Azoarcus sp. CIB: one gene and its partner. The protein of the gene in region 2 interacts with the protein of the main gene of each other region in a pairwise test. Links are inferred from orthologs where the notes say so. Each region holds a gene or a part of one and is shown on either strand. Other genes may lie near its edges. The genes, in order: ssb and AzCIB_RS23420.

Region 1 (15,946 bases), 750 kb from region 2 along the record:
CGACAGGCCGAAGTGCGTGACGCCATGGCGTTCGACGACCTCCCACAGGCGGCCCGCGTCGGGGTAGTCGGGTGTGCCTTCGTAAAAGACCAGGGTCGCGCCCAGCATCAGGCCGCCGTAGACCATCCACGGCCCCATCAGCCAGCCCATGTCGGTGACCCACATCAGCGTGTCGTCCGCGCGCAGGTCGAAGGCCATCTGCAGGTCCTGCGCGGCCTTCACCGGAAATCCGGCGTGCGTGTGCACGACCCCCTTGGGCTTGCCCGTCGTGCCCGACGTGTAGATCAACATCAGGGTCTGGTCCGGGGGAAACGACATGCTCGGGCAGATCGATACCGAAGTGGGCAGGCGTCGGTAGTCGAACTCGATGCAGTCGCCGGGCGTACCGGCTTCCGCGCTGAGGCCGGTACCGAGACGGTCGACGACGACGAGGTGGCGCAGCGAAGGGCATTCCCTCACCGCGGCACGGGCGTCCGCGAGCATGTCGACACGTTTTCCGCGGCGGTAGTAGCCGTTTGCACACACCAGCAGCCGGGCATCGCAGTCCTGCACGCGCTGCGCGACCGAATCCGCGCCGTAGCCGGAGAAGAACGGGATGAAGATCGCGCCGATGCGCGTCGCCGCGAGCATCATCACGGCCGCCTCGGGGATCATCGGCAGGTAGAGCGCGATGCGGTCGCCCTCGCCCACGCCCAACGCGCGCAGGCCCGCGGCCACGCGTTCGACCTCGGCGGCGAGTTCCGCGTAGCTGATCGTGCGCAGTTCGCCGCGGTCGCCTTCCCAACGGATCGCGATCTTCGTCGGCGTCGCGCGGGCGTGCTTGCCGACGAGGTTGTCGACGAGGTCCAGCCGCCCGCCGACGAACCATTTGGGCCACATGACGCCGCCCGATAGATCGAGCGTCTTGTCGTAGGGCGTCACCCAGCGCAGGTCGATGGCCTCGAGCACCTGGTCCCAGAACTGCGCCGGTTCGCGCGCCGCGCGTTCGCGCAGGGCGTCGAGATCGTGGTCGCCGTGGTGCTGGATGAAGCGCGCGAGCTGCGTCTGGGCCCAGTCGCAGCCCGTGGCCTGATATGTCTGCATGTCGGAGTCCTCAGTAGTGCGATTCCGCCGGCGTCAGCCCCGGGATGCTCCCGTGCGAAAAGTGTCCGCCCCCGAGTTGGGCAGGGGCGGACCAAAGGGGAGACTTCGGCGCCGGCGCAGGCGGAGGCGGCGTCAGCGGCTGCCCGCCCCGGTCGCGACTTCCTCGAGGACGTTCAGCGCCACATCCGTGTCCTTCACGCCTTTCGGATTGGATTTCATGTTCGACGACCAGTTGGTCGCGTGGCCGCGCTTGACGTCGATGATGTGGCCGACGACCGGCATCACCGCCTTGTAGCCGTCGTCGCCGGTGTCAGGCCGGTTCTGGAAGATGAACATCTTCCAGAACTCGCCCTTGCGGTCGAGCGCATAGCCGAGGTAGGGACGCGGGAAATCGACCTCGATGTACGCGACCTTCTTGCTGTACGGGTGCTCGGCGGGCGGCGTGCCTTCCACGACGTACACCTCGCGCGGCTCCCACTCGACGTCCTTGGCCGGATTGGCGAACGGCGGCTCGGCCATGTTGATGCGCGGGAAACGCTTCTGCGGCTCGCTCCACGGCTGGGTGATGTCGACGCTGATCTCCGGGCTGTGCGCGATCGCGAGCACCCAGCGCTTCTCGACGAGCTTGTTCTGCGTGTACTTGGTCGGCCACGCGTCCCAGATGTCCCAGTCGTCGTAGAGCTGGTCGGTACCGCCGATGGGGTCCATCCATGCGCCGCCCGAGAGGCGCCGCGTGCGCCGCACCGACTTCAGGTAGGCGTACGAATCGTCGGGCTTGGCCGAGTCGGGCTGGTTGTAGCGCACCGAGAAGGTGCCCAGGCCGCGGATGTCCTGCGGGTAGTGCGCAACGAAGTAGGTCTTCTGCGAGATGTCGCCGTCGCCGACCGAGACCGGGCCGCCGTCGAGCCGCCCTTCCATGTAATAGCGGCGCGACTGGAAGGCCTGCACGCGCTCGTAGCCCTTCTTCGCGTCGAGGAACACCCAGGCGATGTCACGCAGATCCATCGTCGCGCCATAGGTCGCCGCGCGCAGGTTCCAGATCACCTTGTCGCCCGCATTCGGGTCGTCCATCTTGATCGTCTCGGGCGGGAACGGCATGCCGGCCTTCCAGCCGCTGATCGTGCGATCGGCCGGATTGAACTTGACGTCCTTGGACCACTTCTTCGTCGCCTCGACGTACTTCGGGTCCATCTCGATCTTCTTCGAGTGCGCGATCTTGATGGTCAGGCCGTAGTTCGTGATCATCCACTCCAGCTTCTCGGGGATCATGCTGCCGATCGTCTTGCCCTCGAAGGTGTCTTCCTTGACGCTCGCGAGGTTGTCCTTGGTGATGATGAATCCGGGCTCGAGCACCTTGGCGTTCGCACCGTGGGCGCCGAGCAGGAGCATCAGGCCGAGGGCGCTGCCGGTCGCAAGTTGCCGCACCGAGGGACGGGCGGCGGGTCGGAGTTGCTTGTGCATGGTGTGTCTCCTCTTTTTTAGAACTGCCGGGTCAAGCGGAAAACGAGCTGGCTGGCGTTTTCGAAGTAGCCGAAGAGCTGGGAGCGCTGGCCGCTGAAGGCCACCTTGTTCGAACGGTTGCCGCTCCAGAAGATGTCCGCCTCGATGCGCGCGAGCCATTCGTCGTTGAGCGTCAGCGACAGGCTGGGGATCGCGAAACCGCCGCCGTGGCTGAGGTCGAATCCGATCGCGAAACCCGGGTTGATGGTGTCGTTGCGGTAGTTCAGCGTCGTGAAGGCGGTGAGGATGGTGTTGTGCTCGGTGAGCGGCGTGCCGTACGCGAACAGGCGCACGAGGTCGTCGGACTCCTTGAAGTTCAGCACCTGCGTGTCGAACAGCTGGATCGACGAGAACGAGGGCCGCGAGGTGCCGAAGATGCCTCGCAGGTCGAGGTCCTTGTCGATGCGCAGCATCGTCGTCAGCGTGTCCTTGAGCTTCACGCCGCCCAGACCGATGCCGACGTTGCCGGGCACGGTCGGGTTGAGGAAGGCGCCGGTGCCGATGTTGTAGGGCTGGTCCTTGGTGTAGGCCATCTCGGCGCTGAGCACGGCGTCGAGCGTCGAGCTGTAGCCGCTGACGGTCATGCCGTAGACATCGATCTGTGGATGGATGCGGTCGAACACCGCGCCCTCGGGCGTCTTCTTGTAGGGCTTGAACGCAGAGTTCGCGACCGGATCCGCCGAGAAGGTCGTGAGCCACGCGAAGGAATAGCTCAGGCCCAGGGCCTCGCCCGACCAGCGCACGCCGCCGGTGACATCGCGGTAGTCGCCCGACGGGTGATCACAGTCCTTGTCGGTGACCGCCGTGAGGTCGAAGCCGCGGTAGGGCTGGAAGAACCAGCGCCCGCCCTGGATATCGTAGGTATTGCCGATGTCCTGGCAGCGGTCGACGCCGGGGCGGATGTAGGCCGCCAGCATGCCGTCGGCCTCGGGCACGCGGATCTTGGTCGAAATCAGCGTCAGCGGCTTGCGCCACTCCTCGTTCTCGCCCTCGAAGAACAGGCGCCACGACAGGTCGTAACCATGCACGAGGTCCATCGCGTGGAAGAAGTCGGATTCGCCCCACACCAGCTGCTGCTTGCCGGCCTTGACCGTGACGCGCTCGCCCAGCGGGATCTCGGCCCAGAACTCGCGGATCTCGCCGCGGTTATAGTTGTCGAGGATGCTGTTCGCGTGGCCGCCCTGGTCCGTGCCGTTCGTTTCGCGCAGGCGCTCGAGGTCCTTCAGGTAGTCGGTCTTGTATTCGCGATCGACGCGGCCGATCGCCTTCCACTTGATCGCCCCGGTCTTCGCGTCGGCGTCGAGCAGCAGCGAGCCGCGCACCATCGACAGCTTGCCCTTGCTCTTTTCGCCGATCGCCTTGAGTTCGGGCTGGTCCTCCAGGTTCACCGACACCCAGCCGCGCGCGTAGCCGGACAGGTTGAAGCTGAAGTCGTCCGCCGCCCAGGACGCGCCTCCGGTGTCGCTGCCCTGCAAGGCCGCGATCTCGTAGTTGCCCGCAGAGTCGGCGCTCCATGCCGGACTGACTGCGAATCCGCCGAGGGCTGCGGCCACTACCAGCACCGATGCCCTGATCTTCGTTACTCCCTTGCTCCTCATCTCCTCGCTCCTTTTGGTTTTGTCACTGCTCTGAAGGGGTCACGGCCGGGCGCGACAAGGAACTGGCGCGCCCGGCCGAGTCAGCCGACCAGCACCGGTTCGGCCTGCTCGATGGGACGGCGCTTGCTGCCGACGATGAATTCCGGGCGGAACACATAGACGAGGGCCGGCATGATGAAGAGCGCACTGAACGCCGAGATGAACAGCCACAGGGCGATCAGCACCCCCATGTCGGCCTGCAGGCGCAGCGACGAGAAGTGCCACAGCACGACGCTCGTGATCAGCGTCATCGCCGTGATCAGCACGCCCTTGCCCGGGCCCATCAGCGCATTGACGATGGCGCGCTCGACGTTGTGCGAGCGGTGCAGGTTCTCGCGGATGCCATCGACGATGTAGAAGGTGTAATCGACACCCAGACCGATCCCGAGCGCGACCACCGGCAGCGTGTTGATGTTCATGCCGATGCCCTGCCACGCCATGTAGCTGAAGGTGATCGTGTTCGACAGCAGCACCGGGATCATGAAGAACACCCCCGCGACCGTGGAGCGGTAGGTGACCGTGCAGCACACGACCAGCACCAGCAGCGCGAGCGCGATGGCTTCGATCTGCCCGGCGAGGATCACCTCATTCACCGCCGCCAGCACGCCGACCAGACCGCCCGCGAGCAGGTACTCCGCGCCCTTCACCGGGTTCTGCTCGACGTAGTCGCGCACCCGGGCCACCGCGGTGCGGATCGTCTCGCCCTGGTGGTCGCGGAAGAACAGCGTCACGGCGCCGTTCTTCGCGTCGGCGTCGGCGTAGCGATCCATGTCGCCCGGATCGGACCCGGACACGAACATGTACATCAGCTCGGCGTTCTCTTCCGCGCTCTTGCCGAGCTCCTGGTACATCGGATTGCCTTCACGCAGAACGCGATTCACCTGCGGCAGGATGTCGGCGAGCGAGATGCTGCCCCCGACCTCGGGCTGGGCCTCCATGTACTTCTGGAAGCGCGTCATGCTCGAGAGCACCTCGGGCTCGCGCAGCGCCCCCGGCTCCTTTCCGGCGACGACGACGAACATGCGGTCGGAGCCCTGGAACTGGCGGTTGATCTCGGCGGCGTCGCGGTTGTAGCTCGACTCCGGCCACAGGATCGGCGAGCCGGGGTTCGCGTCGCCCACCTTGAGGTTGAACGCGTACAGGCCCGACACGACGAACACCGCCCCCGCCATCCCGAGCACCGCGTAGCGCCACCTCGTCGTGACGATCGCCGAGCACAGCCCGAGGATGCGCATCAGCAGCGGATTGATGTTCACCGGGTGGATGAAGCGCTGGCGCGAGCCGAACCACGACAGCATCACCGGCGTCAGGACCAGCGCGCTGACGGCGATCGTGAGCACCCACACCGTGCCGATGAAACAGATCTTCTGCAGCAGCGGGATCGGCGTGAGCGCGACGACCAGCACACAGCCGGCATCCGCGACGATCGCGAGCATGCTGGGCTTGAACAGGTTGCGCGCGCTCGCCCGTGCCGCGGCCGCGGCGCTCGGAGTGCCCTGCCGCGTCTCGTCGTCGAAGCGCGCGATGAGCTGCACCGAGTTCGAGATCGCCTGCGCGGTGATCAGGAAGGCCACGACGACGACCAGCGGATCGAGGTGGAAGCCCATCAGGCGAGCGGCGCCGAGGGCCCACACCGCACTCACCAGCCCCGCAAGCAGCGGCAGCACCGTGCCGTGCCAGGTCCGCGTGATCAGGCACAGCAGCACGACCAGCGCCGCGACCGCGATGAAGAAGATCGTCAGCGTCTCGTGCAGGTAGTGATTCACCCAGCCGTAGAGCACCGGCTCGCCGACGATGCGGACCTGCACGCCGTCACCCTCCGCCTCGTCCGCCAGCTTCATCAGCTGGTTGAAGGCGCGCGTGTAGTCCATGTTGCCGTCGCTGAAGTCGAGCGTGACGAGCGTCGCCTTCAGGTCCGTCGACACGTAAGGGCCATAGACCAGCGGGTTGTTGAGCACGGCGGCCTTCAGCGCCGCGAGTCCCGCCTCGCCCTGCGGCAGATCGGGCCACATCAGCGGCCGCGATTCCACGCCCTCGGTCGAGGCGCGCACCTCCTTGATCTTCTTCGATGCGAGCGAAATGATCTGGTAGGTATCGACGCCCTCGACCTGCTGCAGGTCGACGGTGAGCTTCTGCACCTTGCCCAGCACGACGGGGTTGAAGATGTCGCCCTGCTCGACCTCGAGCATGATGCTGACCATGTTCGAGCCGCCGAAGGTCTGCTTGAAGCGCTGGTTCACCTCGACGTAGGGATGGTTGCGCGGCAGCAGGTCGCTGAAGACCGTCTTCACCTCGATCTGGCTCGCCTGATAGCCCATCGCCAGCGTGACGAGGGCGACCGCGGCGACGACCAGCGCGCGGAAGCGGATGAGGAAGGCGAAGGCCGCGTCGACCTTGCCGAATGTCGTGTTTTTCATCCTCGGCCCCTCACATGCGCTGGTGGCCGGCGACGCGCAGCGCGCCGTCGTCGAGCACGGCGAGGTTGCTGCCGGCGAGGAAGTAGCGCGAACCGGCGCGTGCGACCTGGGTGCGCCACGACACGTCGCCTTCCGCGACGCGACCGAGCTGCCATTGACCGCCGTCGGGCAGGGCGGTCGCCATCACGCCCTTGTCGCCCACCGCCAGCCAGCGGCCCTCGTCCCACACCACGCTGTAGAAGTGCTCGCGCGTGAAGGCCGGCACCTGCTGCCAGCTCGCACCGCCGTCGACCGTCACAAGCAGCGCGCCGGCCAGACCCGCGGCCACGCCGTGCTGCGCATCACGGAAAGCGACGCTCATCAGGCTGACCTTGTTCGGCATCTCGACGGTGTCCCAGGTCGCGCCGCCGTCGGCGCTCTTCATCAGCGCCCCGAACTCCCCCACCAGCCAGCCGGCGTCGCCGACGAAGGTGATGTCGTTCCATGCGCGGTCTTCTTCCGGAAGTACCCGCGTCCAGCTGGTGCCCCGGTCGTCGGAGCGCAGCAGTGCACCGAATTCGCCGACGGCCCAGGCCGCACCGTTGGCGATGCGCACGCGGAAAAGCTTGTTCGGATTGCTGCTCGCGGGGATCTCGGCGCGCGTCCAGGTGCGCCCCGCATCCGCGGTCACGACGACAACGCCGTTATTGCCGACCGCGATCGCGCCCTGTTCGTCCCACGCGGCGATGCCCTGCAGGTTCGCGTCCGTGCTCGACGCCTGGCGCGTCCAGGATTGGCCGCCGTCCTCGCTGCGTACGATCTTGCCGCCGGAGCCGACCGCCCACACGACACGGTCGTCCGGGGCGGCGACGCCGTAGAAGCTGTCGCGCCGCTCGATCGCCGGTGGTTCGACCTTCTGCACGACCGCCTCGGCCTTCACGAACAGCCCGGCGTACAGCAGGCCGCCGACGATGACCAGCGGTGCGGACGACGTCATCAACGTGACGACGCCGCGGGCGCCGCCTCCATATTTCCTCAATCGACGCAGCATCACTCTCTCCTCCACGCCGTCGCACGGCGCGTGACTTTCGTTTTTTTGCGTAGCCGAGTCCCTGCAGGGCGTTCGCCCCGCATGGGTGTCGGTTGATCCGGGAATTCCGTCGGGCCCGCGGAGGGCCCCGGCCGGTGCCCCGCAAAGGAGGCACCGGCCCGCAGGCGCCGGGCTTACCGCCCGGCGAGGACGGCTCAGGCCGCCTTTTCAGGGATGGGCATGCCGACCCATTCCTTGTAGAACGCTTCGATGTCCGGCTCGAAGTCGTGAATCACCGGGTACCACGGGGTCGGCGCCTCGACGTCGTGCATCGTCCCGCAGGTCGGGCAGTAGTACTCGCGGTACACCTGCCACTGCGTATCCGGCGCCATCAGCTTGGGATACACCTCGGTCATCGCCTCCTCGGTGTCGCGCACGTAGATCGCCGCGTTGAGCTTCCAGTTCTCACGGTAGTCGCCGAACTCGTGGCCGCAGTCGCACATCGTGACCCACTGCTTGGTCTTCGCGGACTGCACGATGTAGAGGTGCGGCCCCAGCGGCAGCACGATCTTGTCGGGGAAGGTGACCTTGGCCTGCAGCGCCTTCAGGTACTGCTCGAAGCGGCTGTTGTCCTTGGGCATCGACAGCATGCGGAAGGTGGTTTCCCAGTCGAGCGAGCCTTCGACGAGGTGGGCGACCTGTTCATTGGTGTAGGTAGACATTTTCCAGCTCCTGGATTCGGTGATTACTCTTCGACCTGGACGACGGTGGTGACGTCGGGCAGGAGGGACAGGTCCATGCGGTGCTTCGAGCCGTAGGTCGGCACGCCGAGCTCGGTCTCCAGCAGCTGCCAGCTTTCCGGCAGGCTCCAGAAGGCTTTGAACTCGTTCGTGAACTTCTCCGACAGTGCGAAGCTGGTCGCGAACATGTGCTGCACCTGGACGGCCGCGTGCTTGTTGATGATCCGTTCGCGCTCCTCCTTCATCCACTCGCGCGTCGGCAGGGCGCGGGCGAGCCGCTCCTTGCGCATTTCGGCACGACGGGCGGCGGTCTTCACCGCATCCACCACGAACGCACCCTTCGCGTCCTGCGTGAAGACCGCGCCATAGACCTTCTGCGCGTACTCCGGCAGCAGGAACTTCTGGTTGAGGTCGTTCTCGATCGCCTTCGGCTCGCGATCGATCGGGTCCCCGAAGCCGGGCCCGCCGCGCAGGTAGTTCAGGTACAGGTCGTGGTTGTCGTAGCAGTCCTCGGTCGTCATGCACTGCTTGTCGCGCTTGACCACGGCCGTCGCGTCGATGTGACGCTCGTAGTCGGGACGCGTCGGATCGAGGTCACCGCCCAGGGGCAACGAGTCACCGATCGCGATGCGCTGCTCCAGACCCGTCTTGTGAGCTTCGAAGCGATAACCGGTCGCCGACGGGTAGCCGCCCATCATTCCCCAGTCGCTGTTCATGAAGCCGTTGCCCATGAAGAACATCGTCCAGTCCTGGGCGTTCCACACCATGCGCAGCGTCTCGAAGCCGCAGCCCCCCCGATACTTGCCGTAGCCGCCGGAGTTGGCCTTCACGTTGCGACCGAGATACAGGAGCGGCTCGGCCATCTCCCAGATCTCGATGTCGCCCATGTCGCCTTCCGGGTTCCAGATCGCCGCCGCGTGGTTCAGGCCGTCCTTCACCGCGCACGCGCCGGTGCCGCAGCTCGAGGCTTCGAAGCTGTTCACCGCGTGGATCTCGCCGTCCTGGTTGATGCCGCCGCCCTGCAGCCAGTTCGAGGTGTTGGCGTTGCCGGCGTTGACCTCTTCCAGATAGCCGCGGCTGAAGTAGGACTGCGAGAGACCGCGCCACAGCGCCGCCCAGCCGGAGACCAGGAAGTGCCAGGCATAGGCGTGACCGGTGCGGCGGTCGTCCGGGTTGCACCAGGTGCCCTTGGGCAGGCGGAACTCGGTCGCGTAGTACGCGCCGTCGTTGATGCGCTGCGTCGGCACCAGGGTCTGGCACATCATCACCCAGATGCCGGACGTGAAGGCCACCTGGTGGGCGTTGAAGGTATGCCAGCCCCAGCGGCTGGCGCCCTCGAAGTCCAGCCTCCACTTGCCGTCCGGCTTGATCGTCATCTCGCAGGGCGAGTGCATGATCGAGTCGAGCTTGGCGAAGGCGTTCGACACCTGCACGTCCTCGTGCTTGAAGGGCACGTCGACGAACGAGACCTTGCGGTACTTGCCCGGCAGGGTCATCGCCTTGATGCGGCTCATCAGGCCGCGGCGGCCTTCCTCGATGACTTCGTAGGCGAACTTCTCGTAGGCCTCGATGCCGTCGGCGCGGATCACCTCTTCCACCAGCTCGCGGATCATGTGGCAGCCCGCGATGCGGGTCTTCTCGTCGAGGATCCAGTACTTCGGCGTGCGCACCGAGCGCTGCGACTCGTGCAGCCAGTCGCGCAGCGGCTCGTCGTTCACCCCGGTCTTGCGGCAGGTGATCATGTAGCCGTCGCCGAAGCGCTGCGTCTGGCCGGTGGACATCGAGCCCGGCGTCACTGCGCCGGTGTCGATCACGTGGGTGACGCCGCCGACCCAGCCGATCAGGCGCCCGTCCCAGAAGATCGGGACGATGGTCGCGATGTCGCACGGGTGCACGTTGCCGATCGCGCAGTCGTTGGTCGTGAACATGTCACCGGGATTGATGCCGGGGTTGCCCTCCCAGTTGTTCTCGATCATGTACTTGATCGCCGCGCCCATCGTCCCGACGTGGATGATGATGCCGGTCGAGGTCAGCACGCAGTCGCCCGCGGCGTTGTACAGCGTGAAGCACAGTTCGCCTTCCTGCTCCACGATCGGGCTCGCGGCAATCTTCTTGGCCGTCTCGCGGGCATGCACCAGGCCGCCGCGCAGCTTGGAGAACAGCTTCTCGTAGCCGATCGGGTCGCTGTCGCGGAATTCCAGCTTCTCCTGGCCGTTGTAGTAGCCAGTCGCCTTGGTGCGCTCGATGATGCCGTCGCGGAACTGCTTCAGCGTCTGGCCGTTCTTCAGCAGGTCGGCGAGGCCGACTTCCTTGTTGCTCAACATATTCATGATGGGTCTCCTCGATGATGGTTGGCCCCCGGGACGGCTCCAGTCCCGCCCCTGCGCGGGGCGCCGGTCGTCCCGGTACGGCCCGGACGGCTACCGGACTTCTTTGAGGTGGAACAGGCGGTGCTTGTCGACCGTGGTCTCGAAGCCGTCGGGCACGACGAAAGTCGTGGCATCCGATTCGATGATCGCGGGCCCGACGATGTGGTTGCCGGCCTTGAGCGATTCCATCTTCCACAGCGCGGCCTCGACCCAGCGCTTGTGGCGGTAGAACGGACGGGTGCCGAGATAGGCTTCCTTGGGCGGGATCGGGCCGCAATCCACGTCTTCCGGCAGCACCGGCTTCTGCGTCACGACCATGCCGCGCAGGATCGCGCCCGTCACCGAGAACCCGAGTTCGGGCGACCGTGCCGAGTTGGCATAGACGCGCCCGTAGGTGTTCTCGAAGGCCTCGATGATCTGGTTCCAGTCGGCCGCCGTCGCTGCGGTCGACACCGGCGACACGATTTCCAGGTCGTTCAGCTGCCCCATGTACTGCATCTTGTAGCCGGGGATCAGCAGCACGTCTTCCGGCTTGTAGCCGTTGATGACGAACTCGTCGATGACCTTCACTGCCAGCTCTTCCCACGCGTCCTGCAGGCTCGCGCAGGCCGCCGCCTTGTCCGCATCGCTTGCGAACTGGGCGACGCCGAGGTCGACCGACTTGTCGTAGCGGTACTCGAAGTCGGCGCACGCGCAGCCGAAAGCCGAGAAGCCGGCGGCCCACGCGGGCACGACCACGTCCTTGAAGCCGACCCCTTCGGTGTAGCCGTAGGTATGCACCGGACCGGCGCCCCCGTACGAGAAGCACGTGAACTCGGCCGGGTTGTAGCCCTTCGCGCTGATGTTGGCGCGCAGGTACTCGGACAGCGTCAGGTCGAGCAGCTCGATCACGCCGGCCGCCGCATCCTCGACCGACAGTCCCAGCGGATCGGCGATCTGCGCCTTGATATGGTCACGTGCGCGCTGCACGTCGAGCTTGATCGCGCCGCCGAGGAAGTTGTTCGGGTTGAGGTAGCCCAGCACCACGTGGCAGTCGGACACCGACACCGTGTCGAGTCCGCTTTCCGGCCAGCAGGTGCCGACGCGGTAGCCGGCGCTGTCGGGACCGAGCTTGATCGACTTGCTGTACGGGTCCAGACGCACGAAGCTGCCCGCGCCCGCGCCCACCGAGTCCATCGCCACCAGCGGCAGCGACAGCACCAGGCGCGCCATGTCCGGATCCGACTTGATCGCGAAGCTGCCCTTGGTGATCAGCGCGACGTCGAACGAGGTGCCGCCGATGTCCGAGCACGCGATGTTCTCGTCCCCCAGGTACTCGCCCAGCAGTTTCGAGCCGATCACGCCCCCGATCGGGCCGGAGACGATGGTGCGTGCCAGTTCCTTCGCCTTCCACGAGATCGTGCCGCCGTGCGTCGCCATCACGCGCAAATCGAACTTCGCGCCGTGCTTCTTGAAACGGTCGCTGACCTTCTTCAGCGTCTGACGCGACGGTTCCGCGCCATAGGCCTCCAGGATCGTCGTGTTCATGCGGTGGCTTTCCTTGCGCGACGGGTAGTAATCCACCGACGCGAACACCGGGATGTCCACCTTCAACTTCTGCAGCTCGTCCTTGACGAGGTCACGCGCCCGCTGCTCGCTCGTTTCATTCTTGTGCGACTGCAGCAGGCAGATCACGATCGCCTGCGATCCGGCTTCGACCAATTCGCGGGTGGCCTGACGCACCTCGTCCTCGCGCAGCGGAATCACGATCCGGCCCTGCACGTCGGTGCGCTCGGCGACGCCGCGGGTGCGCGACACCGGCACCAGCGGCTCGTCGTAGCGATGGGTGTTCAGGTGGATGCGGTCTTCCAGCGCGTAGCCGAGATAGCTCTGCAGCGCGCGCCCCATCGAATGGATCTGCTCGAAGCCGCGGTTGCAGATCAGGCCCACGTCCAGGCCCTTGCGCATCAGGATGCGGTTCAGCATCGCGGTGCCGGAATACACGCAGGTGACGAGTTCGGGATAAACGTCATCAACTTCCCGGCCCCAGTGGGCCAGCGCGTCCACCGAGGAGTTGTAGATCGCGAGCGACTCATCGCCCGGGTTGCTCTGTGCCTTGCCGACGACGAAGCGGCCGTCTTCCCGCACGAAGAAGGTATCGGTCATCGTGCCGCCGGCATCGATGCCCATCACCTGTACTTGTGATGCTGCCTGTTGGACTTCCATGTTTGTCTCCATCATCTCCTGGATTGTCGAGTCGCCGATGCTGCCGGCCCCCGCAAGACCTATTGCAGCGGACGTGCCAGATTTCGGCCGCTGCAACGCACCAGACCGATGAGCCCGGGAATGGCGGAGAAGCGCCGCGCGCCTCGTGCACCGCAACAGGAAACGCTGCGCGGGGCGTACGACCAGAAAATGGATGACCGTCCGGAAGTCGAACGGACGCACCGGTCACCGCTCGGGGCGTCCGGACGATGCGAACAGAAAGAAACGGGACAAACGGGAAGAGGCGGAGACCGTCCGTGTCAGCACGGACGGCATGGAGCGCACCGCGAGGGCGCGTAACCGGGCGGAGCACGAAGCCCCAAGTGCCGTTGCGTACGGCACAAACGAAAATGCGAAGCCACAAGGGCTTCGCATTCGTTGTTTACAACAGGAAAGATTTCTTCGTCAGAACGGGATGTCGTCGTCGAAGTCCCCGAACCCGCCGCCACCGCCCGACTGGCCCGGCGCCTTCTGCGCCGGCGCCTGCTGCGGAGCCTGGCGCGCAGGCGCCGCGGCCGGGGCATCGTAGCCACCGCCCATCGGCGCATCTCCACCGCCGCCGCCCTGGCGCGAACCCAGCATCTTCATCTCGTCGCCGCGGATCTCGGTCGTGTAGCGGTCCTGGCCGTCCTTGTCCTGCCACTTGCGCGTCTGCAGGCGCCCTTCGACGTAGAGCTGGCTGCCCTTGCGCAGGTACTGCGCCGCGATCTCGGCCAGACGGCCGAAGAACACCACGCGGTGCCACTCGGTCGCTTCCTTGCGCTCGCCGGTCGCCTTGTCCTTCCACGTCTCGGTGGTCGCCACGGTGATGTTGCAGATCGCGTCGCCGCTCGGCGCATAGCGGGTTTCCGGATCGCGGCCCAGATTGCCGATCAGGATGACTTTGTTCAACGAAGCCATGAGGTTCTCCTCGGATGTTTCAGGTTAGTGCGCCGCCGACGCCGGCGTTACGCGGCGGGCGGGCGGATTCATTGAGGCTGCGAGCAGCAGCCAGATCACGGCGAGCACGCCGCACACGAGGTTCACGGCGCCCGTGCCGAAGTGTTCGGCCAGCCAGCCCCCCAGCATACCGCCGAGGAACAGCCCGGCCGACTGCAGCGTGTTGTACAGACCGAGCGCCGTGCCTTTCGCATGCGCCGGCGCCACCTTGGAGATCCAGGACGGCAGGATTGCCTCGAGCACGTTGAAGGCGACAAAGAACAGCGTCAGCCACAGGCCCAGCGTCACGACACTCTGGCCGAAAGCGAAGAGCCCCGCCTGCACGACCACCAGCAGCGCAACCGCAGCGCCGAACACCAGCTTCATGCGATTGTGCCGCTCGGCCGCGATAACCGCCGGCACCATCACCGCGAATGACAGCACGACGGCAGGCAGATAGACCTTCCAGTGCTCGGGCAACGGCAGGTTCGCCCCGCTCACCAGCGCAGCCGGCACCATCACCCACATCGCCGTCTGGATCAGGTGCAGCACGAACACGCCGACGTTCAGGCGCATCAGCTGGCCGTCCCGGAACACCTCGCCGAAAAGCCCGGTCGGTGCACGCGGCACTGGCGGCGCAGCCGGCACGACATACAGCACCACGCCGATCGCCGCAGCCGCGAGCACGGCCGTCAGCCAGAAGATCCCGCTCATGCCGATCGCATTATACAGAAGCGGCGCCGCGACCATCGACAGCGCGAACACCAGTCCGATGCTCGAACCGATCATCGCCATCACCTTGGTGCGATGCTGGTCGCGCGTCAGGTCCGCCGCGAGCGCCGTCACCGCCGCCGAGATCGCCCCCGCGCCCTGCAGCGCACGCCCCGCGATCACCGTCCCGATATCGCTGGCCAGCGCCGCAACGGCGCTCCCGATCAGGAACAGCACCAATCCGAACACGATCACCGGCTTGCGCCCGAATCGATCCGACGCCGCGCCGAAGGCCATCTGCAGGAAGGCCTGTGTCAGCCCGTAGGCGCCGATCGCCAGCCCCACCAGGGTCAGGTTGTCACCCCCGGGGATCGTGTGCGCGTGCACCGAGAACACCGGCAGGATCAGGAACAGTCCGAGCATGCGCAGCGCGAAGATCGCGGCAAGGCTCGCGCCAGCCCGGCGTTCTGCGGGGGTCATCGGATCGTGCTCGGGTCGGGCCATCGGTCTCGGGGCGGGAACAAAACGGCGATTCTAGCACCCGCCGCGCGCCGGTTTGGCTTGCGTCGGCGTTCTCTCGTATAGTGGCACGTTACCCTTCGTCAGCCCGCCCCATGGACGAAATCCGCATTCGCGGCGCCCGCACCCACAATCTCAAGAACGTCAGCCTCGAGTTGCCGCGCAACCGGCTCACCGTGATCACCGGATTGTCCGGCTCCGGCAAATCCTCGCTGGCCTTCGACACGCTCTACGCCGAAGGCCAGCGCCGCTACGTCGAATCGCTGTCGGCCTACGCGCGCCAGTTCCTGCAACTGATGGAAAAGCCCGACGTCGACCTCATCGAGGGCCTGTCGCCCGCGATCTCGATCGAGCAGAAAGCCACCAGCCACAATCCGCGTTCGACGGTCGGCACGATCACCGAAATCCACGACTACCTGCGCCTGCTCTTTGCGCGCGCCGGCACCCCGCATTGCCCCGACCACCCCGAGCGCCCGCTCGAGGCGCAGACCGTCTCCCAGATGGTCGACCACGTCCTCGCGCTGCCCGAAGACACGCGCCTGATGATCCTCGCGCCCGTCGTCGCCTACCGCAAGGGCGAACAGAGCGACCTCTTCGCCGACCTGCGCGCGCAAGGCTTCGTGCGCGTGCGCGTCGACGGCCGGATCGCCGAACTCGACGCGATGCCCGCGCTCGAAAAGGGCCGCCGTCACACCGTTGAAGTCGTCATCGACCGCCTCAAGGTGCGCGCCGACCAGCGCGGCCGCATCGCCGAATCCTTCGAGACCGCGCTCACCCACGCCGACGGCCGCGCCGTTGC
Region 2 (15,625 bases):
TGGAAGGCGACCGCGGCTGGATCCGCACGCTTCTGGATGAAGCGGACAACGAACGCATCCACCTGATGACCTTCATTCACGTCGCCCAGCCGACGCGTCTCGAACGGCTGCTGATCGTGATCGCGCAGGGCGTGTTCTTCAACTTCTACTTCCTGCTGTACCTGATCTCGCCACGCACCGCGCATCGCGTCGTCGGTTACTTCGAGGAAGAGGCGGTCTACAGCTACACCGAGTATCTGGCCGGCGTGGACAACGGCACCTACGCCAACGTCCCGGCGCCGAAGATCGCGATCGATTACTGGAATCTCGCCCAGGACGCGCGCTTGCGCGAGGTCATCATCGCGGTGCGCGCGGATGAGCTCCATCACCGCGACGTCAATCACGCCTTTGCCGACGAGCTGGCCTGAGTCGACCCTGCGGTGGCTTGCTAGACTGACGCCGGGCGCATGACGGGGGATCCCTGATCGATCCCGACGCCGCGGCGCGTCGACTTTCTCGATGCAGGCGCGCACGTTTTCGCTCCGATCTTTGGACGCGGTCGGCGCTTCCGCCGCCGATGCACGGAAAGCAGACTGAAAGCGAATTTGTGTTGAATGCCCTGCACCCGGCCACGCAAGTGTGGCCGAGGTCAAAATGAGCGCAACCGGAGGAGCACAATGCACAAGAAAATCATCGCCGCGGCCGTCGCGGCGGCCGTCGCCATGCCGTTCGCGGCGCTGGCGCAATCGACGCCGTCCAACGTCACGATCTACGGGCTGCTGGACCTCAACCTCGCGCGCGAATCGGCGGGCGACAAGGAGCGCGTCGGCGTCGACCACGGCGAACTGAACGGCTCGCGCCTGGGATTCAAGGGCAGCGAGGCGCTCGGCGGTGACCTGAAGGCCATCTTCACCATCGAAAGCGGCTTCGATCCGTCGACCGGCACCGCGGAGCAGGGCGGCCGGCTGTTCGGGCGCCAGTCCTTCGTCGGCCTCGAAAGCGCCAGCTGGGGCCGCCTCACCCTCGGTCGCCAGTATTCGCCAGCCTTCGTCGCCCTCGACCCGTTCGACGCCACCGGCTCGGCCGACCGCAGCGTGGGCCTGCTGACGCGCAAGACGGGCGGGGTCAAGCCGGCCTACGAGACGCGCTTCGACAACATGGTGAAGTACCGCTCGCCGACGTTTGCCGGCCTTGAGTTTGATCTCGGCTACTGGCTGGGGGAGAAGAGCGGCAACGGCGACGCGCTGAAGGAAGGCAACGGCCACGGCATCACCGCGCTGTACAAGAACGGCGCGCTGGCGGCCTCGCTGACGACGCAGAGCGTGTATCGCAACGCCACCGGCGGCCGTGTGCGCACGACGGGCGGCGGGCTCGCGTACGACTTCGGGCTCGTGAAACCTTATCTTGCCTACACCCAGGACAGGGAAAGCGGCTCGGTCGGCAGCGGCAAGGCGCGAACCTTCGATGTCGGCGCCGAGATCCGCGTCACCGGCAGCGACACGATCGCGCTGAGCTACGCGAAGCGCGACGAGCGCAACGACGCCGCGGCCGAGGACGCGCAGGGCTGGTCGGCGTACTACATGCACGACTTGTCCAAGCGCACGACGCTGTATGCCGCGTATTCGCAGCTCAGCAACAAGGACGACGCCAACTACGCGCTCGGCAACCTCACGCCCGACGCCGGCGACGATCCGCGCGTCGTGATGGCGGGCATCCGTCACCGCTTCTGAGCGGGGCGAAGAAACAGCCGATGCCAGGTTGAGTGCCGCACGGTCACTCCCTCCCCTTCAAGGGGAGGGTTGGGGTGGGGATGGGTTAAGCAGTCCCGACAGAAACCCATCCCCCTCCTAACCTCCCCCTTGAAGGGGGAGGGACAAGGTGCCCGAGCAGACTTCATATGAGCCGGGAATCAGGGCGCGGGGAACAGCGTGTGGTGCCACTTGCGCAGGAAGTCTCGGCGCTTGACCTGGTCGAGGTAGGTCATCAGGCCGGGCCCGATCGGGATCGGGCGGAAGGCGCCGCCGAGCTGGCGGCGCAGTTCCGCGGCCGCGGCGTCGTCGGGCACGTCGTCGCGCACCGAGAAGAAGCCCGGGTTTTGCGCGAGCAGCTGCTGCCCTTCGCGCGACAGCAGGTAGTCCAGCCACAGGCGAGCGGCGTTCGGATGGCGCGCGCCGCGCGAGATGAAGGCGACGCGGCTCAGCACCAGCGTGTAGTCGCGCGGCAGCACGACGCCGATCGCGGGGTCGTCGTGGGCGCGCAGCAGCGCGTAGGAGCCGAGCACGTTGTAGCCGATCAGGGCCTCGCCGGACGCGATGCGGTCGAGCATGCCGGTGGTCGAGGCCAGGGTGACGGTGCCGGTGCGGCCGAAGGCCTGGGCGAGCTTCCAGAACACAACAGGGTTCGCGATCACGTCCTGGGTGTGCAGCATGAAGCCGAGGCCGGAAGTGGAGGGCTCGTAGGTCGCGAGCTTGTCGCGGAAGCGCTCGGGTTGCTGCGCGAGCAGACGCAGCAGTTCGGCGTGCGTGGTGGGCACTTCGGCGGGTGCGAGCAGCTTGCGGTTGTAGGCGATCGCGACGGGTTCGAAGGTCGTGCCGAAGGCCTCGTCCTTCCACACCGCCCAGGCGGGCAGCGCGGCCGTTTCGGCGGAGCGCCAGGGCTGGGCGTAGCCGTCGTTGACGAGCTTCACCTGCAGGTCCACCGCCGAGCTCCACACGACGTCGGCCTGTTCGCCGCGCGCGGCCTCGTCGACGAAGCGTCGCGACAGCTCGCCGCTGTTGAGGTCCTCGTAGTGCACGCGCACGCCGGGGTAGCGCTGTTCGAAGGCGCGGAGCAGCGGGCGCGCGATGCGCTCGTCGGTTGCCGCGTAGATGATGACGCGGCCCTCGCGTACCGCCGCCGCGTAAAGCGTGTCGTCCCGTTCCGCGTGGGCGCCTGCGGCCGGCAGCAGACACGCGCACGCGAGCGCGACGGTGCGGAGCAGGCGGGGCAGGGCGGTGCTCAATCCGGATTCCTCCTGGCGGTCGGCTGCGGCTTTGCGCGATGCTGTCGTTTGCGGCACGATGATCCTTCCAACTGCTTTCGATTCACTTTCAGCCGATGCGCCTGCTGCTCGTAGAGGATCATACCGAACTCGCGGAATGGGTTTCCAAGGCGCTGGTGCAGGCGGGCTACGCCGTCGACGTGATGCGCCGCGGCGATCATGCCGACCACGCGCTGCTCACCCAGCCCTACGACCTCGTCGTGCTCGATTTGTCGCTGCCCGGGCTGGACGGGCTGGAGGTGCTGCGACGCCTGCGCGGGCGCGACGCGACCCGGACCACGCCGGTGATCATCCTCACCGCGCGCGGCTCGACCGAGGACCGCGTGAAGGGGCTCAACCTCGGCGCCGACGACTACCTGCCCAAGCCCTTCGAGCTCACCGAGCTGGAGGCGCGCATCAAGGCGCTGCTGCGCCGTGCCGGCAACCTCGTGCCGACGGTGAAGATCGGCCGGCTGGAATTCGACCTCAACTCGCGCCTCGCCACCGTCGACGGCAAGCCGCTGTCGCTGACGCCGCGCGAGCTCGCGGTGCTGGAGGCGCTGATCGCGCGCCAGGGGCGGCCGCTCGCGCGCGAGGCGCTGTTCGAGAAGGTGTTCAGCTTCGACGAGGAGGCGCGCCCGGAGGCGATCGAGATCTACGTGCATCGCCTGCGCAAGAAGCTGGAAGGTTCGGGCGCGGTCGTGACGACCCTGCGCGGCCTGGGTTACCTGATCGGCGAGGCGGGCGGTGACTGAGGCTCCGCGCGGGCGGGCATGCGCGCGCCGCTGAGCCTGCGCGGGCGCGTCGCGCGCTGGCTGCTGCCGCCGCTGCTGATCCTGCTCGCGATCAACGCCGTGCTGTCCTGGCTGGGCGCGCGCCAGGCCGTCAATCGCGCCTACGACCGCTCGCTCACGGCGTCGGTGCGCGCGATCGCCGAGCAGGTGCATTCGCTGGAAGGCGAGATCACCGTCGACGTGCCGACCTCGGCCTTCGACGTGTTCGAGGCCGGCGTGCAGGAGCGCATCTTCTACGCGGTGTTCGCACCCGACGGGGACCTCGTGACCGGCTACGAGGATCTGAGCGCGCCGCGCGCGCCGGCCGAGGACGGCACGCTGCTGCTGGCGGAGATGCAGTACCGCGGCGAGGACGTGCGCGTCGGCGCGATGAAGAAGCGCCTGTACGACCCGGCGCTCGTCGGCGGCGACGCGGTGACCATCGTGTTCGCCGAGACCACTGAGTCGCGCGTCGCGCTCGCGCGCGAGCTGTTCTTCGACAGCCTGCGCCGCCAGCTGCTGCTCGTCGGGCTGGGCGCGCTGATGCTGGCGCTGGCGCTGGGCACGGCCTTCCGTCCGCTCGTCGATCTGCGCGACGCGGTGCAGAAGCGCGCCGAGGATGACCTCACGCCGGTGCCCACCGGCAACGTGCCGAGCGAGGTGCAGCCGCTGATCGGTGCGATCAACCACCACATGGAGCGCCTGTCGGCGATGCTCGCGGCGCGCCGGCGCTTCCTCGCCGACGCCGCGCACCAGATCCGCACGCCGCTCGCGGTGTTGAGCACGCAGGCCGAGTTCGGCGCGCGCCAGGGCGACCCGGGCGAGATGCGGCGCATCTTCGAGAGCCTGCTCACGACGATCCGCAGCACGCGCCGCATGGCCGACCAGATGCTGTCGCTGTCGCGCGCGGAGCCGGCAAACGGGCTGATCCAGGAGCAGGGGCCGGTCGACCTCACCGACATCGCGCGCGAGGTCGCGCTGGAGCTCGTGCCGCTGGCGCTGAAGAGGCACATCGAGCTCGCGTTCGAGGAGACCGGGCCGGCGCCCATGACCGGCAACGCGGCGATGCTGCGCGAGCTCGTCGCGAACCTCGTCGACAACGCCATCCGCTACAGCCCGCCCGACACGCAGGTCGTCGTCGCGACCGGCACCGCGGACGGGCACGTCGTGCTCGCGGTGAGCGACGAGGGGCCGGGCGTTCCGGTCGCCGAGCGCGACAAGGTGTTCCAGCGCTTCTACCGCATCCTCGGCCAGGGCGGGCCGGACGGCAGCGGCCTGGGGCTGGCGATCGTGCGCGAGATCGCGCTCGCGCACGGCGGCGAAGTGCGCCTCGCCGATGCTCCGGGCGGACGCGGGCTGCAGGTCGAAGTCGAGTTTCCGCGCCGCGCGGACGAGGCCGGACAGGCTTAATTTGTAATGTCGGCGTTAGTGCTGCGCGGTCGCTCCCTCCCCTTCAAGGGGAGGGCTGGGGTGGGGATGGGTTAATCAGCCCCGCCGGAAACCCATCCCCCTCCGAACCTCCCCCTTGAAGGGGGAGGAACAAGGCGCTGTCGACCACTGAAAGCCAATCGAAAGCCCTTCTCCGTATCGTCCGCCTTCATGCAGGGCCGGAGCGACCGGTCCGATATCAAGGAGGAGACAAGCATGATCCGCAACATCGTCAAAACCACCCTCGTCGCCGCAGCGCTCGGCCTCGGGTTCGTCGCCAGCGCCCCGGCGCTCGCCCTCGACAACGTCAAGATCCTCGTGCCGGCCAACCCGGGTGGCGGCTGGGACCAGACCGCGCGCGCGCTGCAGGCGGCGATCAACGCCGAAGGCCTCGCGAAGAAGGTCACCGTCGACAACAAGGGTGGCGCGGGCGGCACGATCGGGCTGGCGCAGTTCGTCAATGGCGCGAAGGGTGACGGCGGCGCGACGCTGGTCGGCGGTATGGTGATGGTCGGGGCGATCGCGACCAACAAGTCGCCGGTGAACCTGACCCAGGTCACGCCGCTGGCGCGCCTGAGCGGCGAGACCCTGGTCGTCGTGGTGCCGGCGAGCTCGAAGATCCAGACCCTGAAGGAGCTGGTCGACCAGTTCAAGGCCAATCCGGGCGCGGTGTCCTGGGGCGGCGGCTCGGCGGGCGGCTCGGACCACATCCTCGCGGGCCTGATCGCGCAGGCGGTCGGCGTCGATCCGGCGAAGGTGAACTACATCGCCTACTCGGGCGGCGGCGAGGCGCAGGCCGCCATCATGGGCGGCCACGTCGCGGCCGGCATCAGCGGCTTCGGCGAGTTCCAGTCGCAGATCAAGTCCGGAAAGCTGCGCGCGCTGGCGGTCTCGGGCGCCGAGCGCATCGCCGGCGAGAGCGTGCCGACGCTGAAGGAGCAGGGCGTCAATGTAGAGATGGTGAACTGGCGCGCGATCTTCGCCGCGCCCGGCATCAGCGAGGCGCAGCACAAGGAGCTGGTCGCCGCGCTCGACAAGGCGGTCACGTCGAACTCGTGGAAGGACGCGCTGAAGCGCAACGACTGGCAGGACATGTACCTCACCGGCCCCGAGTTCAAGAAGTTCCTCGACGCCGACGTCGCGCGCATCACCAAGCTGGTGACCGACCTCGGCATGGTCAAGCCGTAAGCGGCTTCGTCCGTCCGCAGCACCCCTCCCGCGCGGGGCCGCGCCGCCGCGGCCCGCGGGACCTCTTCCGGAGACACTCGACATGCGACATCACGCTATCGGCGCCGGCTTCGGCCGCGCGCTGAGGACGGCCCTCGCCGGCCTCGCCCTCGCGGGCGCCACGACCCTGGCCGGCGCCGCGGACTACAAGATCCTCGTGCCCGCCGCACCCGGCGGCGGCTACGACCAGCTCGGCCGCGCGGTGCAGGCCGCGCTGCAGGCCAACAAGCTCGCCGAGCGCGTGCAGGTGAACAACGTCGCCGGCGCGGGCGGCACGATCGGGCTCGCGCAGCTGATTAACAGCAGCAAGGGCGACGGTGGCGCGCTGATGGCGAGCGGCAAGGGCATGGTGTCGGCGGTGTTCATTAACAAGTCGCCGGTCACGCTGGCGAACGTCACGCCGATCGCGCGCCTTACCGGCGAGTACGAGGTGCTGGTGGTGCCGGCGAGCTCGCCGCTCAAATCCATGGCCGACCTCGTCGCCGCGTACAAGGCGAACCCGGCCGCGGTGTCGTGGGCGGGCGGCTTCGCCGGCGGCGTGGATCAGCTCACCGCCGGAATGATCGTGCAGGCGATCGGCGGCGAGGCGGGCAAGTTCAATTACGTCGCCTTCGGCAGCGGCGGCGAGGTGCTCGCGCAGGTGCTCGGCGGCCACGTCACCGTGGGTCTCGGCGGCTTCAACGAGTTCGCCGGCCAGATCAAGGCCGGCAAGCTGCGCGCGCTGGCGGTGACGGCGCCCGCGCGCGTCAAGGACATCGACGTGCCGACGCTGAAGGAGCAGGGCATCAATGTCGAGTTCGTTAACTGGCGCGGCATCATGGCGGCACCCGGCATCAGCGACGCGCAGCGCGACGAGCTGGTCAAGGCGGTGACGCAGATGGCCAGGAGTGAGTCGTGGCAGGCGACGCTGGCGAAGAACGAATGGGTCGACATGCTGATGACCGGCGACGAGTTCCGCCACTACGTCGAGGCCGAGCAGAAGACCGTGTTCAAGCTTGTCAGCGACCTCGGGCTGGTGAAGAAATGAGCACGCGCGCACGCATCGATGCCGGCGAGCTGCTGATCTCGCTCGTGCTGCTGGCGCTGGGCAGCTTCGTGGCGTTCGAGACCCAGGGCATCGCCGAGACGCAGGGCTATGCGCAGGTCGGCCCGCGCCTCTTCCCCTACCTCATCGGCACCGGCCTCATGCTGTGCGGCGCCTGGCTCGCGTGGCAGGCGCTGTCCGGCGGATGGCGCGCGATGCCGGACGAGGCCGAGACGCACGCCGCGCCCGACCGCATGGGCTTCGTGCTGATCAGCGCCGGCGTGGTGCTGCACATGGTGCTGATCGGCTGGGCCGGCTTCGTCCTCGCCTCGACGCTGCTCTTCGTGCTGGTCGCACGCGGCTTCGGCAGCATGAAGCCGGTGCGCGACCTCGGGATCGCGGCCGTGCTGTCGACGCTCGTGTACTTCCTCTTCACGCGCGGCCTGGGCCTGAGCCTGCCCGCCGGCCCGTTCGGAGGCTGAGATGGAAACCCTCAACGCACTCCTCTCCGGCTTCGCGGTCGCGCTAAGCCTGCAGAACCTGTTCCTCGGCTTCGTCGGCGTCACGCTGGGCACCGCGGTCGGCGTGCTGCCGGGCGTCGGCCCCGCGCTGACGGTGGCGCTGCTGCTGCCGGCCACCGCGAGCTTCGAGCCCACCGGCGCGCTGATCATGTTCGCCGGCATCTACTATGGCGCGATGTTCGGCGGCTCGACGACCTCGATCCTGCTCAATACGCCGGGCGAGTCGGCGACCATCGTCACCGCGATGGAAGGCAACATGATGGCCAAGCGCGGCCGCGCCGGTGCGGCGCTCGCGACCTCGGCGATCGGCTCCTTCGTCGCCGGCACCATCGGCACCGTGCTGCTGACCTTCGTGTCGCCCTTCGCGGTCGACGTCGCGCTCAAATTCGGCCCGGCCGAGTACTTCTCGGTGATGGTGCTGGCCTTCGTGACGGTGTCGGCGGTGCTCGGCGCCTCGCCCGCGCGCGGCCTCGCGGCGCTGTTCCTCGGGCTCACGATCGGCCTCATCGGCCTCGACAGCCAGACCGGCCAGGCGCGCTTCACGCTGGGCATCCCGGAACTGCTCGACGGCCTCGACATCGTCGTCGTCGCGGTGGGTCTGTTCGCGGTCGGCGAGACCCTGTACGTCGCCACCTACCTCAACCGTGGCGTCGACACCATCGAGCAGATGAAGGGCTCGATCTGGATGAGCAAGGAGGACTGGAAGCGCTCGTGGAAGCCGTGGCTGCGTGGCACCGCCTTCGGTTTCCCGTTCGGCTGTATCCCCGCGGGCGGCGCCGAGATCCCGACTTTCCTCTCCTACGCGACCGAGAAGAAGCTCAGCAAGCATGCCGACGAGTTCGGCAAGGGCGCGATCGAAGGCGTGGCCGGGCCGGAAGCGGCCAACAACGCCTCCGCGAGCGGCACGCTGATGCCGCTGCTGACGCTGGGCCTGCCGACCACCGCGACCGCCGCGATCATCCTCGCCGCGTTCCAGCAGTACGGCCTGCAGCCCGGCCCGCTGCTGTTCGACACGCAGCCGGAGCTGATCTGGGGCCTGATCGCGAGCATGTACATCGGTAACGTGATCCTGCTCGCGCTCAACCTGCCGCTCGTGGGCGTGTGGGTGAAGCTGCTGGCGATCCCGCGTCCGCTGCTCTACGCCGGCATCCTGATCTTCGCGACGATGGGCGCCTACGGCATCCGCAACTCGTGGTTCGACCTCGCGCTGCTGTACGGCATCGGCCTGCTGGGCTTCGTGATGCGCCGCTACGACATCCCGGTCGCCCCGGTGCTGGTCGGCCTGATCCTGGGGCCGCTGTCCGAGCAGCAGTTCCGCCGCGCGCTCGCGATCAGCCAGGGCGACCTGTCGATCTTCGTGACCCAGCCGATCTCGGCGACGGTGCTCGCAATCACCGCGCTGGTCGTGATCGTGCCGCAGGCGTGGCGTCTCGTGCGCCGCATGCAGGCGAATGCGATCGGCCACCATTCCCCGATCTGAGGACGGCCGCGCGTGCTCGCATCCCCGATCGACACCGGCGCCGGCGCGGCGCCCGGCAACCTCTCACCCCAAGGACGCACCATGTTCCAGCACATCCTCGTCCCCACCGACGGCTCGCCGCTGTCCGATCGCGCCCTCGACCGCGCGATCGGGCTCGCTCGCGAACTGCGCGCACGGCTCACGATTCTCAACGCCACGGCCGAAGCGCCGTTCCCGGTGACCAACTTCGGCGAGGACGGCCACTACGATCCCGAGAAGTCGCGCCGCTTCGCCCGCGAAGCCGCCACGCACGGCCAGCGCATCATCGAGGTCGCGCTCGCCCGCGCGCAGGAGGCCGGGATCGCCGCCGACGCAGTCCTCGAAAGCAGCGAAACACCCCACCGCGTGATCATCCAGATCGCCGAGAGCCGCGGCTGCGACCTGATCTGCATGGCCTCGCACGGCCGGCGCGGCATCAACGCGCTGCTGCTGGGCAGCGAGACCAACAAGGTGCTCGCGCACTGCACGATTCCCGTGCTGGTGTGCCGCTGAACGCGCGTCGCTCCAGGCGGCGCCGGAAGCTCGTTTTCCGCCCCGGCGAGCCGGGTAGTCCACCGGGCTCGGCATGACGGCGGAAAACGCGGATAATTGCGGATTGCGCCCGCATCGGGCAGATTTGAGGACGTAACCGTGACCCGCCTTCAGAACGACACCTTCCTGCGCGCCTTGCTGCGCCAGCCGACCGAATACACGCCGCTGTGGCTGATGCGGCAGGCGGGGCGCTACTTGCCCGAGTACTGCGAGACCCGCAAGCGCGCCGGCAGCTTCCTGAACCTGTGCAAGAGCCCGACGATGGCCTGCGAGGTCACGCTGCAGCCGCTCGCGCGCTACAACCTCGACGCCGCGATCCTGTTCTCCGACATCCTCACGGTGCCGGACGCGATGGGCCTGGGCCTGTACTTCGCCGAAGGCGAGGGCCCGCGCTTCGAGCGCCCGCTGCGCGACGAATGGGAGATCCGCAACCTCGCGATCCCCGATCCGCACGCCGAGCTGCAGTACGTGATGGACGCGGTCGCCGAGATCCGCCGCGCGCTCAACGGCAGCGTGCCGCTGATCGGCTTCTCCGGCAGCCCGTGGACGCTCGCCTGCTACATGGTCGAAGGCGGTTCGTCCGACGACTATCGCAAGGTCAAGGCGATGGCCTACTCGCGCCCCGACCTGATGCACCACATCCTGTCCGTGACGGCCGACTCCGTCGTCGCCTACCTCAACGCGCAGATCGAATCCGGCGCGCAGGCCGTGATGGTGTTCGACTCCTGGGGTGGCGCGTTGTCCGAGGCCGCTTACCACGAGTTCTCGCTGCCCTACCTCAAGCGCGTCGTCGACGGCCTGATCAAGGAGCGCGACGGTGAGCGCGTGCCGAACATCGTGTTCACCAAGGGCGGCGGCCTGTGGATCGAGAGCATCGCCGACATCGGCTGCGACGCCGTGGGCCTCGACTGGACGATGGACATCGGCCGTGCGCGCAAGCTCGTCGGCGACAAGGTCGCGTTGCAGGGCAACCTCGACCCCAACGTGCTGTTCGCGCCGCCCGAAGCGGTCGCGCGCGAAGCGAAGCGTGTGCTCGATTCCTACGGCAACCACCCCGGCCATGTCTTCAACCTCGGCCACGGCATCTCGCAGTTCACGCCGCCCGAGTCCGTGTCGGTGCTGGTCGAGGCCGTGCACGAGCACAGTCGCAAGATCCGCGCCGGCGCCTGAGCGTCCCGCAACAGCACCCGAACCCCGGCCGGGACGCGCACCGCGCACCCCGCCGGGGTTCCCTTTTGGGGCCGCGTTGAGTGCCGCGGCGGCACCGCTCCGGTGCGGGCGCGCAGCCGGAGGCGACCGTTCCAGCCTTGTCAAGCGGAAAATCTGCATCGATCGCTTGACTTATGCACAACAGACCGAAACTGAAGCTGGATCCTGCATGGAATTGGGGCTTATTCACCGAAATCCATAAGTGCATGAAATTTAAAGAATAAAAATTTGCCTACTGTTAAGGCAAAGTGACAGAAGGGCAGGTGCGGCGCCGGGTTCAGGACGTTTCACCCATGCTATCAACAAAGTTATCCACAGCTTTTGTGGACAAGCGCCGGAAGGGTTTCACGGCAAAGAGTTAACCCCCGTTTCCGAACAACGAATTTAACAATCAGCCGTAAGCAACTGATAGTTAAACAAAAATCGTGTAGAACACGAGATCCGAATGTCCATCGTCCGTGTCGCGCTCCCCGTTCCGCTGCCGCAACTCTTTGATTATTCATCGCAAGATGCATGCAATGAGGATGTTGGCCGCTGCGTGCGGGTGCCCTTCGGACGGGGCGAGAAGAGCGGCGTGATCGTCGCGCTGCTCGCTGAATCGGACCTGGACCCCGCGCGCCTCAAGGCGGTGCGTCATATCCAGCGCGAAGTCGCGCCCCTGCCGGCGGATTGGCTGGAGCTGGTCGGCTTCGTCGCGCGCTACTACCACGCGCCGCTCGGCGAAGTGATCGCGCTTGCGCTGCCCCCCGGACTGCGCCGCGCCGATGCCGTGAGCGACCGCGAGAGCGACCCGCTGCTGGACCTGAGCCCGGAAGGCCAGGCGGCACTGGTCGAGTCCCGCCGCGCGAGCCGGGCGCTGGCGCTGCTCGGCGAATTGCGCGCGGCCGGCGTGATCCGGCGCAGCGCGGCGCGCGAGCTGCCCGCGGGTGCGGCGCTGGGCGACGCGATGAAGCGCGGCTGGGTCGTCGCGGTGCGCGGCGCGGACCCCTCGCAGCCGGCGGCGAACCGGCCGGAACTCACCGACGAGCAGCGCGCCGCAGTCGAGGCGGTCTCGGCAGGCCCGGAAGGTTTCGCGCCCTGGCTGCTGCAGGGCGTCACCGGCAGCGGCAAGACCGAGGTGTACCTGCGTCTAGCCGAACGTGCGCTGGCGGCGGGCCGGCAGGTGCTGATGCTGGTGCCCGAGATTGCGCTCACGCCGCAGCTCGAATCGCGCGTCGCGAACCGCTTCCCCGCCGCCTGCGTCGTCAGCCTGCATTCCGCGCTCGCCGAAGGGGCGCGCTCGCGCGGTTTCGTGCAGGCCCTCGAAGGCCGCGCCGACATCGTGCTCGGCACGCGCCTGTCGGTGTTCGCGCCGCTGCCGCGCCTCGGCCTCATCCTCGTCGACGAGGAGCACGACGCCTCCTACAAGCAGCAGGAGGGGGTGCGCTACTCGGCGCGCGACGTCGCGGTGTGGCGGGCACGGCAGCGCAAGGTGCCGGTGGTGCTCGGCTCGGCGACGCCTTCGCTGGAGAGCTGGCAGCACGCACGTCTGGAGCGCTATCGCAGCCTGCGTCTGGACGCGCGCGCGCTGGCGAGCACGCTGCCGACCGTGCGCCGCATCGACTTGCGCCGCATGAAGCTCGACGAAGGGCTCAGCCCCCAGCTCAAGACCGCAATCGGCGAGCGCCTCGCGCGCGGCGAGCAGAGCCTCGTGTTCCTCAACCGCCGCGGCTACGCGCCGGTGCTGTCCTGCCCCGCCTGCGGCTGGGTGAGCCAGTGCCCGCACTGCTCGGCCAACCTCGTCGTGCATCTCGCCGACCGCCGCCTGCGTTGCCACCATTGCGGCTGCGACACCGAGGTGCCGCACCACTGCCCGGTGTGCAGCAACCAGGACATCCAGCCCTTCGGCCGTGGCACGCAGCGCGTCGAGGCGCGCCTGGTGGAGCTCTTCCCCGAAGCGCGGGTGCTGCGCGTGGACCGCGATTCGGCGCGCACGCGCAACCAGTGGGAAAGCCTGCTCGCGCAGATCGCCAGCGGCGAGGCCGACATCCTCGTCGGCACGCAGATGATGGCGAAGGGCCACGACTTCCCGCAGCTCACGCTGGTCGGCGTCATCGGCGCCGACGCGTCGCTGCACGCGGCGGATTTTCGCGCGCCGGAGCGCCTGTTCCAGCAGCTGATGCAGGTCGGCGGACGTGCCGGACGCGCTCACCTGCCGGGCGAGGTGCTGATCCAGACCGAGTACCCCGACCACCCGCTGTATCGCTGCCTGGTGAAGCACGACTTCGACGCCTTCGCCGCGAGCGCGCTGGACGAGCGCCGCGCGGCCGGCTTCCCGCCCTTCACCTTCCAGGCGATGCTGCGTGCCGACGCGCCGCTGCTCGACGATGCGCTGCAGTTCCTCGCCCACGCGCGCCGCCTTGCGCAGGAGATCGCGCCGGCGGGCGTGCGCGTGTTCGACGCGGTGCCGATGCGCCTGACGCGGCTCGCGCGGCGCGAACGCGCGCAACTGCTGGCCGAGGCTGACGAGCGCGCGCCCCTGCAGGGCTTCCTCGCGCACTGGATCGAGGTGCTGCGCGGGCAGCGTACGGCGCGGGAGCTGCGCTGGCAGCTGGACGTGGATCCGCTCGAGGTGTGAGGCGGCAGGCTTCCGTGCGGGTGCGTCTGCGCCTATCATCGTCAGGGTTCCAGGATTCCAGAATTCCCGGATTCCATTTCCGCGCTGCAAGGGCCGGTCGGAGCGCAATCAACGTCACCGATCGGGCGGCGCAAGGAGAAGGCATGGTTCACGGAAGGCGGTGCTTTGCCGCGGTCGGCGGGGCGTCGCCGGGTCGCGGAGGCCTGGCATGACGCCGGACGGGACATTGCGCCTGCGCGCGATCCGCGACGGGCGTCGCATCAGCGGACTGCGGGTGGAAAAACCCCTGCCGCAGGCCGCGCAGAGACTGGTCGGGTGCAGCGTCGACGAGGCCATCGGGCTCGTGCCGACGCTCTTCGGCGTGTGTTCGCGCGCACAGGGCATTGCGGCGAAGGCGGCCTGCGTTGCTGCCGGTGCGCCGAATCTCGCGCGTGCCGAAGCGTGGGCCGAGGAGCGCATTCTCGCGACCGAAATCGCGCAGGAACACCTGTCGCGCCTGATGCTCGACTGGCCGAAACTGTTCGGCCACCCGCCGCGCAGCGACCGTTTCGTGGAGCTGCAACGTCGCCTGGGGCTGAGCGGCGACTCGCGCGCAGCCTACGACCTGGGGGGCGACCTGCTCGACCTCGTCGTCGTCGAGCTTCTCACCGGCTTCTTCCGTGCCGCGCGCGAACCCAGCGGCCTGCGCGAATTCGTCGAACGCGCGCGGCGCGGCGGCTCGATCGGCGCGGCGCTCGCGGACCTGATCGAGATGGGCTCGTCGACGCTGGAGGGCGAGGCGGTGCCGCTGCTGCCGGCGCTCGCGGCAGGTGCCTGGGCGCACGAACTGGGTGGCGTGCCGTCCGCGGACTTCTGCGCGGCGCCGACGCTGTTCGGTCGCGCACACGAGTCGGGCGTGCTCGCGCGCCATGCCGGTTCGATGATGGTGCGCAACCTGCTCACGCATCGCCACCGCATCGCCGCGCGCCTCTTCGCGCGCGTCGTGGACCTCTCGGACTGTGCCAGCCGCCTGCGCCATCCGCTCGCGTCCGACATGCCGCTGTTGGTCGATGCCGCACCGCTCGGCGAAAACGCGGGACTGGCCTGCGTCGAGACCGCGCGCGGGCTGCTGATGCACGCCGTGCGCCTCGACGGCGAGCGCATCGCCGAGTACGCGATCGTCACGCCGACCGAGTGGAACTTCCACGCCGACGGCCCCTTCGTGCGCGAAGGCTGCGGCTGGGCGGCGGAGTCGGACGAGGCGGCGCTGCTGCGGCTGAAGGCGCTCGCGCTGTCGCTGGACCCCTGCATCGAATACGAAATCACGATGGAAGACGCGGCCAGTGCATGAGATGTCGCTCGCCGAGAGCATCCGCGGCATCGTCGAGGAAACGGCGCAGGGGCAGGGCGCACAGCGGGTGAAGACGATCGTGCTGGCGATCGGCGAACTGGCGTCGGTGGAGGTCGAGGCGCTGCGCTTCTGCCTCGACGTGGTGCTGCGCGACTCGCTCGCGGACGGCGCGGCGATCAAGATCGAGCCGGTTGCGGGCGCCGGCTGGTGCCCCGCGTGCGACCGCAGCGTGCCGCTCGTGCAGCGCTACGACCCGTGCCCGCACTGCGACGGCTACCAGCTGCGGCCGACCGGCGGCACCGAGATGCGGGTGAAGGAAATCGAAGTCGAGTGAAGCAGGATTGTAGGGCGGAAAAGCGCAGCGCCTTCCGCCGCATGGCAGATGTGATCGATGCGCATGCGACGGCGCAGATGGCCAACTCGGCCTTCGGCTCATCCGCCCTACGCC

Evidence for each region.
Region 1: the proteins of AzCIB_RS23420 (region 2) and ssb interact in binary tests that used the Escherichia coli proteins (3 or more experiments, as listed by UniProt). The link is inferred for Azoarcus sp. CIB from one-to-one orthologs.

What each region holds. Positions count from the first base shown.
Region 1 is NZ_CP011072.1:4,457,017-4,472,962, forward strand. The notes cover bases 12,153-14,993. They hold ssb (single-stranded DNA-binding protein), read right to left. Parts: upstream 13,900-14,993; coding sequence 13,405-13,899; downstream 12,153-13,404. Other genes in these bases: AzCIB_RS20010 (hydantoinase/oxoprolinase family protein), read right to left, coding at 12,153-12,960; AzCIB_RS20020 (MFS transporter), read right to left, coding at 13,924-14,993. In the rest of the region: AzCIB_RS19975 (AMP-binding protein), read right to left, coding at 1-1,083; AzCIB_RS19980 (DUF1329 domain-containing protein), read right to left, coding at 1,216-2,544; AzCIB_RS19985 (DUF1302 family protein), read right to left, coding at 2,562-4,181; AzCIB_RS19990 (efflux RND transporter permease subunit), read right to left, coding at 4,262-6,637; AzCIB_RS19995 (WD40/YVTN/BNR-like repeat-containing protein), read right to left, coding at 6,648-7,667; AzCIB_RS20000 (acetone carboxylase subunit gamma), read right to left, coding at 7,862-8,368; AzCIB_RS20005 (hydantoinase B/oxoprolinase family protein), read right to left, coding at 8,392-10,716; more of AzCIB_RS20010, read right to left, coding at 10,807-12,152; more of AzCIB_RS20020, read right to left, coding at 14,994-15,108; excinuclease ABC subunit UvrA, read left to right, coding at 15,243-15,946. UniProt on the Escherichia coli protein: Plays an important role in DNA replication, recombination and repair. Binds to ssDNA and to an array of partner proteins to recruit them to their sites of action during DNA metabolism. Acts as a sliding platform that migrates on DNA via reptation.
Region 2 is NZ_CP011072.1:5,222,505-5,238,129, reverse strand. What follows is about bases 11,301-14,261. They hold AzCIB_RS23420 (primosomal protein N'), read left to right. Parts: upstream 11,301-11,675; coding sequence 11,676-13,847; downstream 13,848-14,261. Other genes in these bases: AzCIB_RS23415 (nickel-dependent hydrogenase large subunit), read left to right, coding at 14,056-14,261. In the rest of the region: AzCIB_RS23475 (alternative oxidase), read left to right, coding at 1-407; AzCIB_RS23470 (porin), read left to right, coding at 657-1,709; AzCIB_RS23465 (ABC transporter substrate-binding protein), read right to left, coding at 1,889-2,980; AzCIB_RS23460 (response regulator), read left to right, coding at 3,076-3,753; AzCIB_RS23455 (sensor histidine kinase), read left to right, coding at 3,772-5,181; AzCIB_RS23450 (Bug family tripartite tricarboxylate transporter substrate binding protein), read left to right, coding at 5,416-6,387; AzCIB_RS23445 (Bug family tripartite tricarboxylate transporter substrate binding protein), read left to right, coding at 6,470-7,453; AzCIB_RS23440 (tripartite tricarboxylate transporter TctB family protein), read left to right, coding at 7,450-7,932; AzCIB_RS23435 (tripartite tricarboxylate transporter permease), read left to right, coding at 7,934-9,451; AzCIB_RS23430 (universal stress protein), read left to right, coding at 9,464-9,982; hemE (uroporphyrinogen decarboxylase), read left to right, coding at 10,121-11,191; more of AzCIB_RS23415, read left to right, coding at 14,262-15,177; hydrogenase maturation nickel metallochaperone HypA, read left to right, coding at 15,170-15,511.